DNA from 2 places in the Alteromonas sp. OM2203 genome. Region 1 is predicted to be linked to the other one. Evidence: predicted binding sites of a transcription regulator. Region 1 holds the regulator's gene; the other holds the start of a gene.

Region 1 (6,270 bases):
GACTTCAGAAGCGACACCGTCTTCGCTTTCCACGTTATCAGTTGCGTTTACATCCAGTTCATCATTGTTGGTTTCAGGTGATTTTTCATCTTTGCTGTCTGGAGAAAACCACTGACGCAAAACATTTTGACTCTTAGTAAAGAAGTCCTCGGTTTTACGCTCATTCTCTTCGTGATCTTGTCTCAACTTTTCAAGACGAATAGGGCGAAAATCGGCATTAAGATTAACCGCAATCACAAAGTCTGCGCCTAACTGTCGACACAGGTTAACAGGTACCGGATTAACAACCGCACCATCAACTAACCACCTATCGCCGTGGGCCACGGGCGAAAAAAGGGCAGGGATTGCACATGAGGCTTGAATGGTATCGCCGATAGGGCCTGAATTAAATACCACTTCACGGCCGGTATAAAGATCGGTAGCGACGGTAGCAAACGGCTTTTGCATTGCCTCGTATGAAGATTCACAAAACTCATTTGCTAGCTTATCAAACACCTTTTGACCGCTTGCAATACCGCCGCGTCTTAGGCCAACACCCATCAAGGCAAGTACTTGCCAATCGCTAAGAGAGCATGCCCATTCTTTAAGCCCTTCCAGCTTGCCACTTGCGTAGGCGGCGCCAACATACGCACCTATAGAGCATCCTGCTACCACGTCAATTTTAACGCCTAACTTTTCTAAAGCTTGAATAATACCTATGTGCGTCCAACCCCTGGCAGCACCGGCACCTAACGCAAGTCCAATTTTCATTTATCTGGGTTCCATAATATTTACCACTTCAATAGTGTGCTCATCATCACTTAACGAGGATGTATTTTCAGTGGAAAAAGAAGGTTGATCAAAGCCTATGTCGCCATCTTCAACGGGGCCGTCTTGGGTTGTAATAGATTTAAAGTCGTGAAGATTGCTGTCTATTAAATGAGAGGGGGCCACATTTTGAAGTGCCCTAAACATCGATTCGATACGACCAGGAAACCTGCGATTCCAGTCTTGAAGCATAGCTTTAATGTTTTGACGCTGCAGGTTTTCTTGAGAGCCGCAAAGGTTACAAGGAATAATAGGAAACGCTGCTGCCTGAGAATATTTTTCAATATCTTTTTCAGTGCAGTATGCTAAAGGGCGAATAACGATGTGCTCGCCGTTATCGCTGACCAATTTAGGGGGCATAGATTTAAGTTTGCCACCATGAAACATGTTGAGGAAAAAGGTTTCTAGCATGTCATCACGGTGGTGACCTAGCGCAATTTTAGTTGCGCCAAGTTCTTTAGCCGTTCTATATAAAATGCCCCGACGTAATCGTGAGCACAGCGAACAGGTTGTTTTTCCCTCGGGAATTTTATCTTTTACAATTGAGTAAGTGTCTTCTTCAACGATTTTATACTCAACACCAATTTCGTCTAGATAAGCCGGCAGGATGTGCTCTGGAAAACCTGGCTGTTTTTGGTCAAGATTTACCGCAACGATATCGAAGTGAATAGGCGCAATCTTCTTTAAAAACATCAAAATATCGAGCATGGTGTAGCTGTCTTTCCCACCAGATAGACACACCATCACCTTGTCATTATTCTCAATCATGCCAAAGTCGGCAATGGCTTTACCCACGTTGCGACGAAGACGTTTTTGAAGTTTGTTGAAGTTGTACTTTTGCTTACTTTGTGCAGCGTTCAATGCAGATGGCTCAACGCTGCTTGTGCCTAAACTCATAATTCACTAGCTTGGTTTGTGATAAAGCAAGCATTATACAATAAAGCGCCTTTTTTAAACCATGGTTGTGTCGTTAATTTTGTACCTTAAGCGGTGGAACAAAGCCATCTGGCTTAATAGCCAAAACGTCACAGTTAAGTTCGTCGATCACATGCTCTGCTGTATTTCCGATAAGCGCGGCTGAAATGCCCACGCGGCCTACAGTTCCGATGATAACAAGTTCAGCGTCGATGGTTTTGGCTACGTGGGGAATAACTTTTTCGGGCAAACCTTCTTTTACAATGCATTTCTCTTCGGAAATGCCATATTGTTGAGCATGGCGACGCATTTCGGATTGATGGTGATTTTTAACCGCATCATGATAGGTATCGGGGTCGAACTCCGGAACTTCTATCGCAATGTTTAGTGGAGTAGAAGGATAGCTGTTGACTAAATTCACATTTCCTTTCAATAAGGCCGCATAATCGTTTGCAATAATTGTAAGCTTGTCATTAAGCGCAGCATGTTCGTCGTCTTCACTTCCTACGTTTACGGCTGCGATGATCTCACCACCTTCTGGCCAATCATGCTCTTTAACCAATAACACTGGGCGAGGGCACTTACGCATTAAATGCCAGTCTGTTGGTGTGAAAATGACAGAGGCTAAATCATCGTGGTTCTTTGTCGCTTTTACCACTAGATCAATTTGGTTGTTAAGCGTGTAGTAAATAATTGACTCAAAAGCACGGTTGTTCCACTCAACTACAATATCGGTATCAGCAAAGCCTTGTTTCCTAAGTTGCTCAGAAAGCCACTTGCCTTGCTCTTTAGTTACTGCATCGCGCATGGCTTCGCGCTCATCTGGGCTTAGCATGGTGGTCATATCATAAGATAGATCGTAGACCACCATCATTGCGGTCACTGTTGCACCTGTTTTCGACGCGAGTTCATAGGCTCGACTTAAAGCAGGTTGGTTGTCCCGTTCAGCATCTACCACGGCAAGAATTCGTTTATATTCAATCATAACACCCTCCAGTAAGCACACAGCTTGATGTGACGATAAATAAAGCTATTTTTCTAGTCCATCTTCACTAACTATAAACGACATTTGAAAAAACGTGTTGTTTTGGGTCAAGAATTTTACAACTCTCTCAGGCATTTCTCTTAGGCATTTTTAGTGTGGCGATTTATGGGTGCTTGGGACAATAAAAAATAAAGGTAATAAAAAACGCGCTTTGCGCGCGTTCTTAAACAATTTAAACGAAGAGACAACCTAGCCGCTACATACAACACTTGGTCCGTTAAGGGCAGACAGTTTATTTTCTAACAGTGCAAAATCTAGAATGGTAATGAGTTTGCCATCTACCTTTATAATGTTTTCTTTTTGGAAACGACTTAACAGGCGGCTTATGGTTTCTATCGTTAAACCGAGGTAATTGCCAATCTCATTTCGTGTCATCGTTAAATGAAACTCACGATGAGAAAAGCCTCGCTCCTCAAATCTTTGCGATAGGTGGGAGATAAAATAGAGTAAGCGTTCTTCTGCTGTTCGTTTATTGAGAAGCATGATCATGTCGTGATCCTGCTTTATCTCTGCACTCATGAAGCTCATTATCTGATGGCGCAGTTTCGGAAACTGAACCGACATTTCATCTAACATTTCATAGGGAAGTTCACAGACCATCGCTGTTTCTAATGCAGAAGTGTAGCTCTGGTGCTTATTTTCGCGCAGCGCATCGAAGCCGATAATGTCGCCGGGAAAATGAAAACCTGTAATTTGCTCCTCACCTTCAGAGTTGGTAACGAACGACTTGAAAGAACCGGTTCTTACGGCAAAGAGCGAACGAAATGTATCGCCAGTTTGAATAAGCGTATCGCCTTTATGCAGCGGTTTTTTACGCTCAATGATGTCGTCTAAAGACTCAATTTCTGTCTTGTTTAATGCAACAGGCAGACAGAGATGGCTGAAACTACAGTTCTGACAGTGGATTGAAAATTGGCTTCCTTTGCTCATAAAACCTGCTCTTTATAATTTATACACGACAATAATACCTATTTTTTTATAGGATTGCGCCCTGAATAAGATAAATAGCATAGATAGCCATTATACTTGCAATAAGTTGCCTTACGCCGCTTTGCTGAAAAGTACTCACTAGATATTGACTACCTGCGCTGGCGGCAAGCAGGGTGGGTAAGGTTCCCAACCCAAAGAAAAACATAATACCCGCGCCTTGTAACGCGTTGCCTGCGGCCAATGACCAGGTTAGGGTTGAATACACAAGCCCGCAGGGTAACCAACCCCAAATAAAGCCATAAGGTATTGCGCTAAATGGGGTTTTGAACGGTAAAAACCGCTTAGAGAGAGGCTGAAGTTTGGAAAATAGACCTTTACCTGCGCTTTCCAAAAGGGTTAGGCCTGTCCACCATTTCCCTAAATAACAAGCGAGTAAAAGCAACATAACACCGCTAAAAAGAGATAGGACATAGCTGGCAAGGGGAACGAAATCTGACGCAATTTTTCCTAATGCGCCAGTGATTGCACCGGCAATCGTATAGCTGGCAATCCGGCCCATGTTGTAAGCGAGTGTATAGGGTACAGCGGATGAGCCTTTTGGCGAGACCATTCTGAGCGCCGCAACGATCCCTCCACACATTCCCACACAATGAACACCGCCCGCCAAGCCGATAAGAAAAGCAGAGAAGTAGTTAATCCCGTCCATTATCTTCTTTGTTCTTGATTGCCTTGCTCTCTTGAAGCTGCTTGCGCTGTTCTGCTAATTTTTTTTCTTCAGGTGACAAATCATCATCGAAAAGAATGCTGTAGCCTTGTCGGTCTAAATCCTCAAACTGATTGGTCTTTACCGCCCAAAAGAAAATTACAATAGCGACAGCAACAATAATGATGGCGATTGGAATTAATACGTAAATAATGCTCATGCTATTTGCTCAAAAGTCGCGTTGAGTTTGTAACGACAATAATACTGCTTAACGACATACCTACAACAGCCATCCACGGCGAAAGTAGCCCAGACACGGCGAAGGGCAGAATCAAAACGTTGTATCCTACAGACCAGCCTATGTTCTGTCTTATTTTCTTCTTCACTTGGTGAGAAGTGCTTATAAGCGTTGGAACAGATAAAAGTTGATCGCCAAGCAAAATAACATCTGCTGCTGTCTTAGCAACATCGGTAGCATTGCCAACCGCTATTGCCACGTCTGCACTGGCAAGAACAGGTGCATCGTTGATACCGTCCCCCATCATCATTACTTTGGCTCCCGCTTGCTGCATAGCTTGAACAGCTTCGTATTTAAGTTCTGGTGTAAGCCCACCTTTGGCTGTTTCGATTGGCAATGACGCAGTTAGTGAGTCCACGTTTTTTTGTGTATCGCCGCTTAAGACTGTAAGCCTATGGCTTTTTGCCAAGATATCGAGGGTTTCTTGCGTATCAGCACGAAGCGTATCTCGCACTTCAAACGCTGCCATAATACGGCCTTTAACAGTGAGATAGACGTTAGCTGAAGGGTAGTCTTCAATGAATTCTTGCTGTGACTCGTGAACGCAAAACGCAGCAGAGCCCATTGAAAACATGGTGTCATTGATTTCGCCACATATTCCGCCTCCGGGCGCTACAGTAAAATTGACTACCTTATAAACGGTGTAATCGGATGCGCTATCATCGCCAAGGGTATTATTCTCTGTGAATGCTTTCGCTATGGGATGCTCAGAGCGCGACTCGAGCGCGCGTGCGATAGAGAGTGCCGTGTCACTATCTACGCCGTCAGCATACCAAGCATTTGAAATGGTGAATTTGCCTTGCGTGAGTGTGCCTGTTTTATCTAGTGCAATGGTATCAATGCCCGTAATTTGCTCTAAGGCATCGGCGCGTTTAAGCAAAATACCTTGCTTGTTCAGTTTTGCCATAGCACAGGTGAGTGCTGATGGTGTGGCTAAACCTAGTGCGCAAGGGCAGGTTGCAACGAGCACTGATATGGTTATCCAAAAGGCATCGTCGCTACCTTGGTACGACCAAAATCCATAGGTTAACGCTGAGATCATCAGCACGGCGGTAACGAAGTATCGAGAAAAATTATCCGCTATTTGCGCAGCTTTTGGCTTGCTAGCCATTGCACTTGCTTGGAGCTTGACAATTTGGTTTACCAGTGCGTTTTTGAGGGTTTGGGTTACGATAATGGATAGGCTGCCGTCTTGACATACCGTACCCCCGTAAACAACGCTATTGTTCTCTTTGCGTACGGGGTTAAACTCGCCGGTAAGCATAGATTCGTCAACCGATGCATGACCTTCGGTTACTACGCCATCGATAGGAATTGTCTCTCCGGGTTTAACCAGTACTACGTCGTTTATTCGTAGTTGTTTTGCTAGACATTCGGTAACGCTGCCATCTGACATTAACTTCGTGGCTGAAACCGGGACATATTGCATCATGTTAGCGGAGATCTGCGCAGCGCGATGCCTGCTACGATGTTCCAAAAACCGGCTGAGTAACAGCAGGAAAATGAACATACAGATAGACTCAAAATACACTTCGCCTTGTTCAAGAACCGTAGAGCGTATTCCGGCAATGT
Region 2 (6,270 bases), 240 kb from region 1:
TCATAGGCGCCTTCAAGGCTAATCTTGCCGTTTTTAATGCTTATTTTAGGGTGAGGATAATCCATTACCGACGCACGGTTATTTTCACTTGCCGCAAAGTTGTGCGCTATGCCTAGTGTGTGCCCTACTTCGTGAGCAGAAAGCTGCCTAATGCGATCCAGCGCCATTTCTTGCTGCAAAGTGGTGTCGGTGTTGCCGTCTTTAAAAGGGCTAGTTAGGCCAAGGGCAATTAAATAATCTTGTCTTACACGCAGAGAGCCTAAAGTAACGTGACCTTTGATAATTTCCCCTGTACGTGGGTCAACTACCGACGACCCATAAGACCAGCCGCGCGTTGCGCGATGTACCCAGTTAATAACGTTGTAGCGCACGTCCATAGGGTCGGCACCTTCAGGCAGTACTTTTACCTGAAACGCATCTTTGTAACCTGCAGCTTCATAGGCTTGGTTCCACCAGCTTGCGCCTTCTTTAAGCGCGGTCATTACCGGCTCTGGGATACCTGGGTCTAGGTAATACACAATTGGCTCCACTGCTTCGCTCATTGCTGCATGGGGCGTTTTCTTGGTTAAGCGATGGCGTGTAATAAAACGCTGCTCGGTAGGTTCACTAATAGGTGTTGAATAATCGAAATAGCTAAATTTCCAGTAGCCTGAATATGGGTGGTACTCCCTAGGCGTATAGTTGTCGTCAGGCAGTGCCACAAAGGAATGATGTAAGTGCACCGACACGCTTTCTGGGTCGGGGGTAACTTGCTGAACGTATTCACCAGGCTTTTTACCAGCAAAAGTGACTAATGCTTCTAACTCGGTATTTTTTTCAAAGGCTTTGGTTTTTGGTAAGTACACCCCGCTTCGCATTTTATCTACGCTAAAGCTACCTTGATTGGTGCGCGCCATGCGGTTACCGATACCGTGAATATCACTGAGTAAAAAAGGCGTGTAATCGATAAGACTGGCGTTGTCGCTTTTTGCTACCAGCGTGAAACCGGCAATGACCGAATCCGCAAAAGCTTCATCAATACTTTGCTTTTCGGCATCGCTGCCGTGGGCCGCACGGTATTTCGTGTTGTGCTGCTTCAACAAAACCTTGTTACCAAACTTTTCGAAACTTACTAAGCGGGTTTCGCCAAGCTGTCCGCGATCGAGGCCAATGTCGTTCGAGCCTACACCGTAGGGCAAGCTGCTTTGAAACAAATATTCGGCGTTACCTGTTGGCACCGCCAAATAAACTTTGTCACTTTCATCGTCATAGTAAACAGGGATTAGACCGTCTTTTTTGGTCATATCGCTAGTGAATTCACCAATGCTTGGCAGCGCTGCCCAAGCTGAAGACGTAGACACAACAAACAATACCGTAATGGCAATGGCCGATTTGCCGGAGGCTTTTATTTGTCGCGCCGCTTTATGAAAAATGTTCAAGTGCAGCATGCAGTTAGTCCTTATTATTGTGAATTTCTAGCCTACCCTATGTGGCGGCTTTTGCCCATGGTGATTCGTCGTTTAAGTACGTCAATTGAGGTGATAGATTAGTTTTGCTATAAGTTCTCATAACATTTTTCTTAGTGCATTTGTCTTGCTGCTCAGTCTAATATGCAGAAATAATTTGATCTCCATCAACCCCTTGCCTGATTTGCCTTGAGGGCCTCACGGCGTACTTATAGAATCCGCCGCCTTGTTAAAGGCGTCTAGTAGCGGTTTTTATATATGACTTCAAACACTTCTTCTCGTAACAGTTCTTCAATTCAATACGAAGATTCAGCGTTAAAACTTTCCGACCAAACGTTTAACGCACCAGAATTGCTAGCCCCAGCAGGTAGCTTGCGCAATATGCGCTACGCTTTTGCCTATGGAGCAGACGCTGTTTATGCTGGTCAACCCCGCTACTCGCTACGCGTGAGAAATAACGAATTTAGCCTCGAAAACTTAGCGATAGGTATAGAAGAAGCGCATGCCCTAGGCAAGAAATTCTACGTGGTGAGCAATATTGCCCCCCACAATAGCAAGCTTGGCACCTACCTTAATGATATTGCGCCGGTAATTGCTATGAAACCTGACGCGCTAATTATGTCAGATCCCGGACTAATTATGATGGTGCGCGATGCATTCCCTCGCATGCCAATTCATTTAAGTGTTCAGGCCAATGCTGTGAACTACGCCACGGTGAAGTTTTGGCAAAAACAAGGCATTGAGCGCGTTGTTTTATCGCGAGAACTATCGCTTGAAGAAATTGAAACAGTCCGCGAGCAAGTGCCAGACATGGAATTAGAAGTGTTTGTTCATGGCGCGCTTTGCATGGCGTATTCCGGGCGCTGTTTATTGTCTGGCTACATGAATAAACGAGATCCCAACCAAGGCACTTGTACCAATGCTTGTCGTTGGTCTTATGATGTTAAGGCGGGAAGCGAAAACGAAACCGGTGATATCGTTCAAGCCACCGAAATTAATAAAGCCGTTTCGGCACCTCAAACGGTCATTCCCACCCTTGGCGAAGGCGCGCCAAGTACTCATGTGTTTATGTTAGAAGAAAAAGAAAAGCCCGGCGAATTGATGCCTGCCTTTGAGGACGAACATGGCACTTATATTATGAATTCGAAAGACTTGCGTGCCGTTCAGCATGTCGACCGCCTAACCAAAATGGGCGTGCATAGCTTAAAAATAGAAGGCCGCACAAAATCACACTACTACTGCGCTCGAACAGCGCAAGTTTATCGCAAAGCCATTGACGACGCAGTAGCAGGTAAACCCTTCGACAACTCGTTAATGGGAAGCTTGGAAACCTTGGCTCATCGAGGTTATACGGAAGGTTTCCTGCGTCGTCACTCACACCAAACGTATCAGAACTACGAATACGGGCATTCTGTCAGCGATAAACAGCAATTTGTTGGTGAAGTGCTAGGCCGCTGCGACGAAACGGGTTTTGCGATTATAGATGTTAAAAACAAATTCTGTGTAGGGGACTCGTTAGAACTGATGACACCAAGCGGAAACATTACCTTTGCGCTTAATGAAATGCTGGATAAGAAAAGCCTTTATATTAGCGATGCCAAAGGTTCAGGGCACCAGGTTAGAATACCTCTACCTTGCGATGTAGACCTAGATTTTGCTCTGCTGCTACGTAATCTGGATGAAGGCGTTGACACTCGTAACCCGTTTCGCAAAACGGATAGTGCCGTAAAAAAACAGAGCGTAAGCGAGGTATAATTCATGGCACTGCTTATTCTAGATAGCTGCATTAATTGCGATATGTGCGAACCTGAGTGCCCTAATTCAGCAATTAGCATGGGAAATAACGTGTACGAAATAGATGCTAATCGTTGTACCGAATGCGTGGGGCATTACGATGCCCCTACCTGCGTGGCAGTGTGCCCTATAGATGTAGTTAAACCAGACCCTAACAAGAAAGAAACGTTAGATGAGTTAGCTGAGAAATTTATACGTTTAACTACTTAGCAACGATGTAAGCCAATAAGTTAAACATACTATTCAAAGAATTTTCTTGAATCCTACTCAAGAGTGATCCCTAATTGCAGAACTGTTTGAACTGGCACAACTAATAAGGGTTTTGTTTTGAAGTTTGCCTCTCGCGCTACCGCTATCTCTCCGTTTCTTGCCATGGCCTATGGCGAAAAGGCCTCTGCTCTGGAAAAGCAAGGTAAAGATGTTATTCGTCTTAATCTTGGTGAGCCAGATTTTGGCGCTCCCGAGCCTGTACTTGCAGCAATGAAAGAAAGCTTGAATACCCCAGATTTTCCTTATACGTCTGCGCTAGGTATGCCTGAACTCCGAGAAGCCATAGCCCGCTTTTACGAATTTAAACACGGCGTAAAGATAAGTCCTTCACGGGTGGTCGTAACCGCCGGCGCGTCTGGTGCGTTACTTTTGGCAAGCGCGGCCTTGGTTGAACCCGGCGATAATGTGATATTGGGCGACCCGTCTTACCCCTGTAACCGACGCTTTTTGAACGCATTTGGCGCAGAAGTAACGCTGGTGCCAACACGCAGCGAGGATAACTTTCAATTAACCGCTGAAAGTGTTACCGATAATTGGAAGCAAAACACGAAAGGCGTGCTTATAGCCTCCCCTGCCAATCCGACAGGTACGGCGATTGATATAGACGAGTTGATTAAAATTGGCGAATACTGCAATGCCAACGGTGGTTTTTTAATTGTTGATGAGATTTACTTGGATCTCTCACTTTCTATTAATGACGATACTACCCAATCAACCAGCAACAAGAACGCCAAGCTTCGAACCGTACTTGCTAACGCTAAACTGGAAGACACTGTAGTGGTTATCAATAGCTTCTCTAAATATTTTGGCATGACCGGCTGGCGCCTCGGCTGGTGTGTTGTGCCTGAAGCGATGACACCCATCGTTGAAAAGCTCGCGCAGAACTTGTTCATTTGCCCCTCCACCCTTTCACAAAAAGCCGCCCTTGCTTGTTTTACTTCTGAGGCATTGGCGCAATGCGAACAAAATCGTGTAAACCTGACAAAGCGGGCCTCTTTCGTTTTTAATGCACTTGAAAAAATCGGCATTAGTTTAGATGCCCAGCCAGACGGTGCTTTTTACGCTTTCATCAATATTAAACACACAGGGCTAAGTGCTATTGAGTTTTGTGACGCCCTGCTCTCACAACATCATGTTGCACTTACGCCCGGCAATGATTTTGGCGAGCACAATGCCGACCACTATGTAAGGCTGTCTTTCGCTACGGATATGGACCGCTTAAACGAAGGATTAACACGTCTGGCTAAGTTTGTTAAGTCATTAAACTAACGGTTTATCGCCTGCCGTTTAATTTCGTGAATAGACAAATATTACCGAAAAAAATGATAGATATCCGCGCTTGTGCGTATATTGGATATCGTATATTGATGACACGTGTCAAAACGAAATAAAACAGGACAAAACAATGAGTAACGAACGGGAATTTGATGTAGTTATCTTCGGTGCTACAGGTTTTACGGGCAAACTAGTAGCTGAATACTTTCAGGCACAGTATGGCAATGACAGCAGCGTTAAATGGGCAGTTGCAGGTCGTAATGAAGCTAAGCTTAACGACGTAAAACAGGAGCTAGGTATCAGTGATAGCGTTGCCAGTATTGTAGCCGACGGTGATGATGCCGACGCGCTAGATGCTATGACTAAGCGAACTGCGGTTGTACTCACCACAGTGGGCCCTTATCAAATTTACGGTGAAAAGTTACTCTCTGCGTGTGTTGATAATGGTACGGGGTATACAGATTTATGCGGTGAGCCGGCGTGGATGCACCAAATGATCAATAAGTATGAAGCGAAGGCCAAAGAAACTGGCGCAAACATTGTATTTTCTTGCGGCTTCGACTCAGTACCATTTGACTTAGGTGTTCACTACTTACAAGCGCATGCTAAAAAGCAAACTGGCGACGTGATTGAATACGTCAAAGGTCGCGTTCGCAAGATGCAGGGAACCTTCTCTGGTGGAACGGCTGCCAGCTTAAAAGCAACCATGGCTGCTGCTCACAAAGATAAATCGGTAATGGCCGCGCTTATCAACCCGCATTCGTTAACCGATGGCGCATCAAACCAGCCTCAGCCCGACGGCAACAAACCTTATTTCGACGAGCAATTAGGTACATGGGTTGCCCCCTTCATTATGGCGGCAATCAATACGAAAAACGTTCACCGCACGAACTATTTAGGTGGCTATGCCTATGGAAAAAACTTCCAGTACGATGAAATGATGATGACAGGTCCTGGCGAAAAAGGTGAGGCCATGGCCAACCACGTTGCTAAAGATAAATCGCTTGCAAGCGACGATGGTCCTAAGCCAGGTGAAGGCCCTAGCAAAGAAGAGCGTGAAAACGGTTTTTACGATGTCATGTTTGTGGGTACCGCAACGAATGGCGATATGCTAGCCGTATCGGTAAAAGGTGATAAAGACCCAGGTTATGGCTCTACTAGTAAGATGATTTCAGAGTCGGCGCTTTGCTTGTGTAAAGACGTAAACCTATCTGGCGGCTTTTTCACACCAGCGGCTGCTCTTGGTGATAAGCTAATAAACCGCTTAGAAGAGAAAGCAGGCTTAACGTTTGCTATCGAAAAATAAGAGCTAAAATAAGAGCTAAAGCAAAGACTTAAGTAAAATTCAAACTTTGTTCCACTCTATCAAAACGTAGGTTGCATTTTCGCACAACTAATATGAAAAAGGCTGAACACTAATAGTGTTCAGCCTGTTCTTTCTGCGCTAGGTATTATTATTGTTTTTTCTAAGCAAGTACTGCTTTTA

The links. The regulator FNR, encoded in region 1, switches genes on or off when oxygen is low (the NO sensors DNR and NnrR bind a similar motif). The targets are predictions, from matches to a motif close to TTGATCTAGATCAA.
Region 2: the regulator FNR is predicted to act here: its motif matches at 1,603-1,616, upstream of yegQ (tRNA 5-hydroxyuridine modification protein YegQ).

What each region holds. Positions count from the first base shown of each region.
Region 1 covers NZ_CP183209.1:2,393,357-2,399,626, reverse strand. Annotated here, with positions in the region: gene ACM0P2_RS10675 (patatin-like phospholipase family protein) at 1-750, opposite strand, end outside; gene ttcA (tRNA 2-thiocytidine(32) synthetase TtcA) at 751-1,704, opposite strand; gene uspE (universal stress protein UspE) at 1,778-2,707, opposite strand; gene fnr (fumarate/nitrate reduction transcriptional regulator Fnr) at 2,957-3,697, opposite strand; gene ACM0P2_RS10655 (sulfite exporter TauE/SafE family protein) at 3,744-4,403, opposite strand; gene ccoS (cbb3-type cytochrome oxidase assembly protein CcoS) at 4,390-4,620, opposite strand; gene ACM0P2_RS10645 (heavy metal translocating P-type ATPase) at 4,622-6,270, opposite strand, start outside.
Region 2 covers NZ_CP183209.1:2,629,159-2,635,428, forward strand. Annotated here, with positions in the region: gene ACM0P2_RS11775 (zinc-dependent metalloprotease) at 1-1,427, opposite strand, end outside; gene yegQ (tRNA 5-hydroxyuridine modification protein YegQ) at 1,827-3,200, shown strand; gene ACM0P2_RS11785 (YfhL family 4Fe-4S dicluster ferredoxin) at 3,204-3,449, shown strand; gene ACM0P2_RS11790 (aminotransferase class I/II-fold pyridoxal phosphate-dependent enzyme) at 3,567-4,778, shown strand; gene ACM0P2_RS11795 (saccharopine dehydrogenase family protein) at 4,915-6,090, shown strand; gene ACM0P2_RS11800 (pyridoxal phosphate-dependent aminotransferase) at 6,251-6,270, opposite strand, start outside.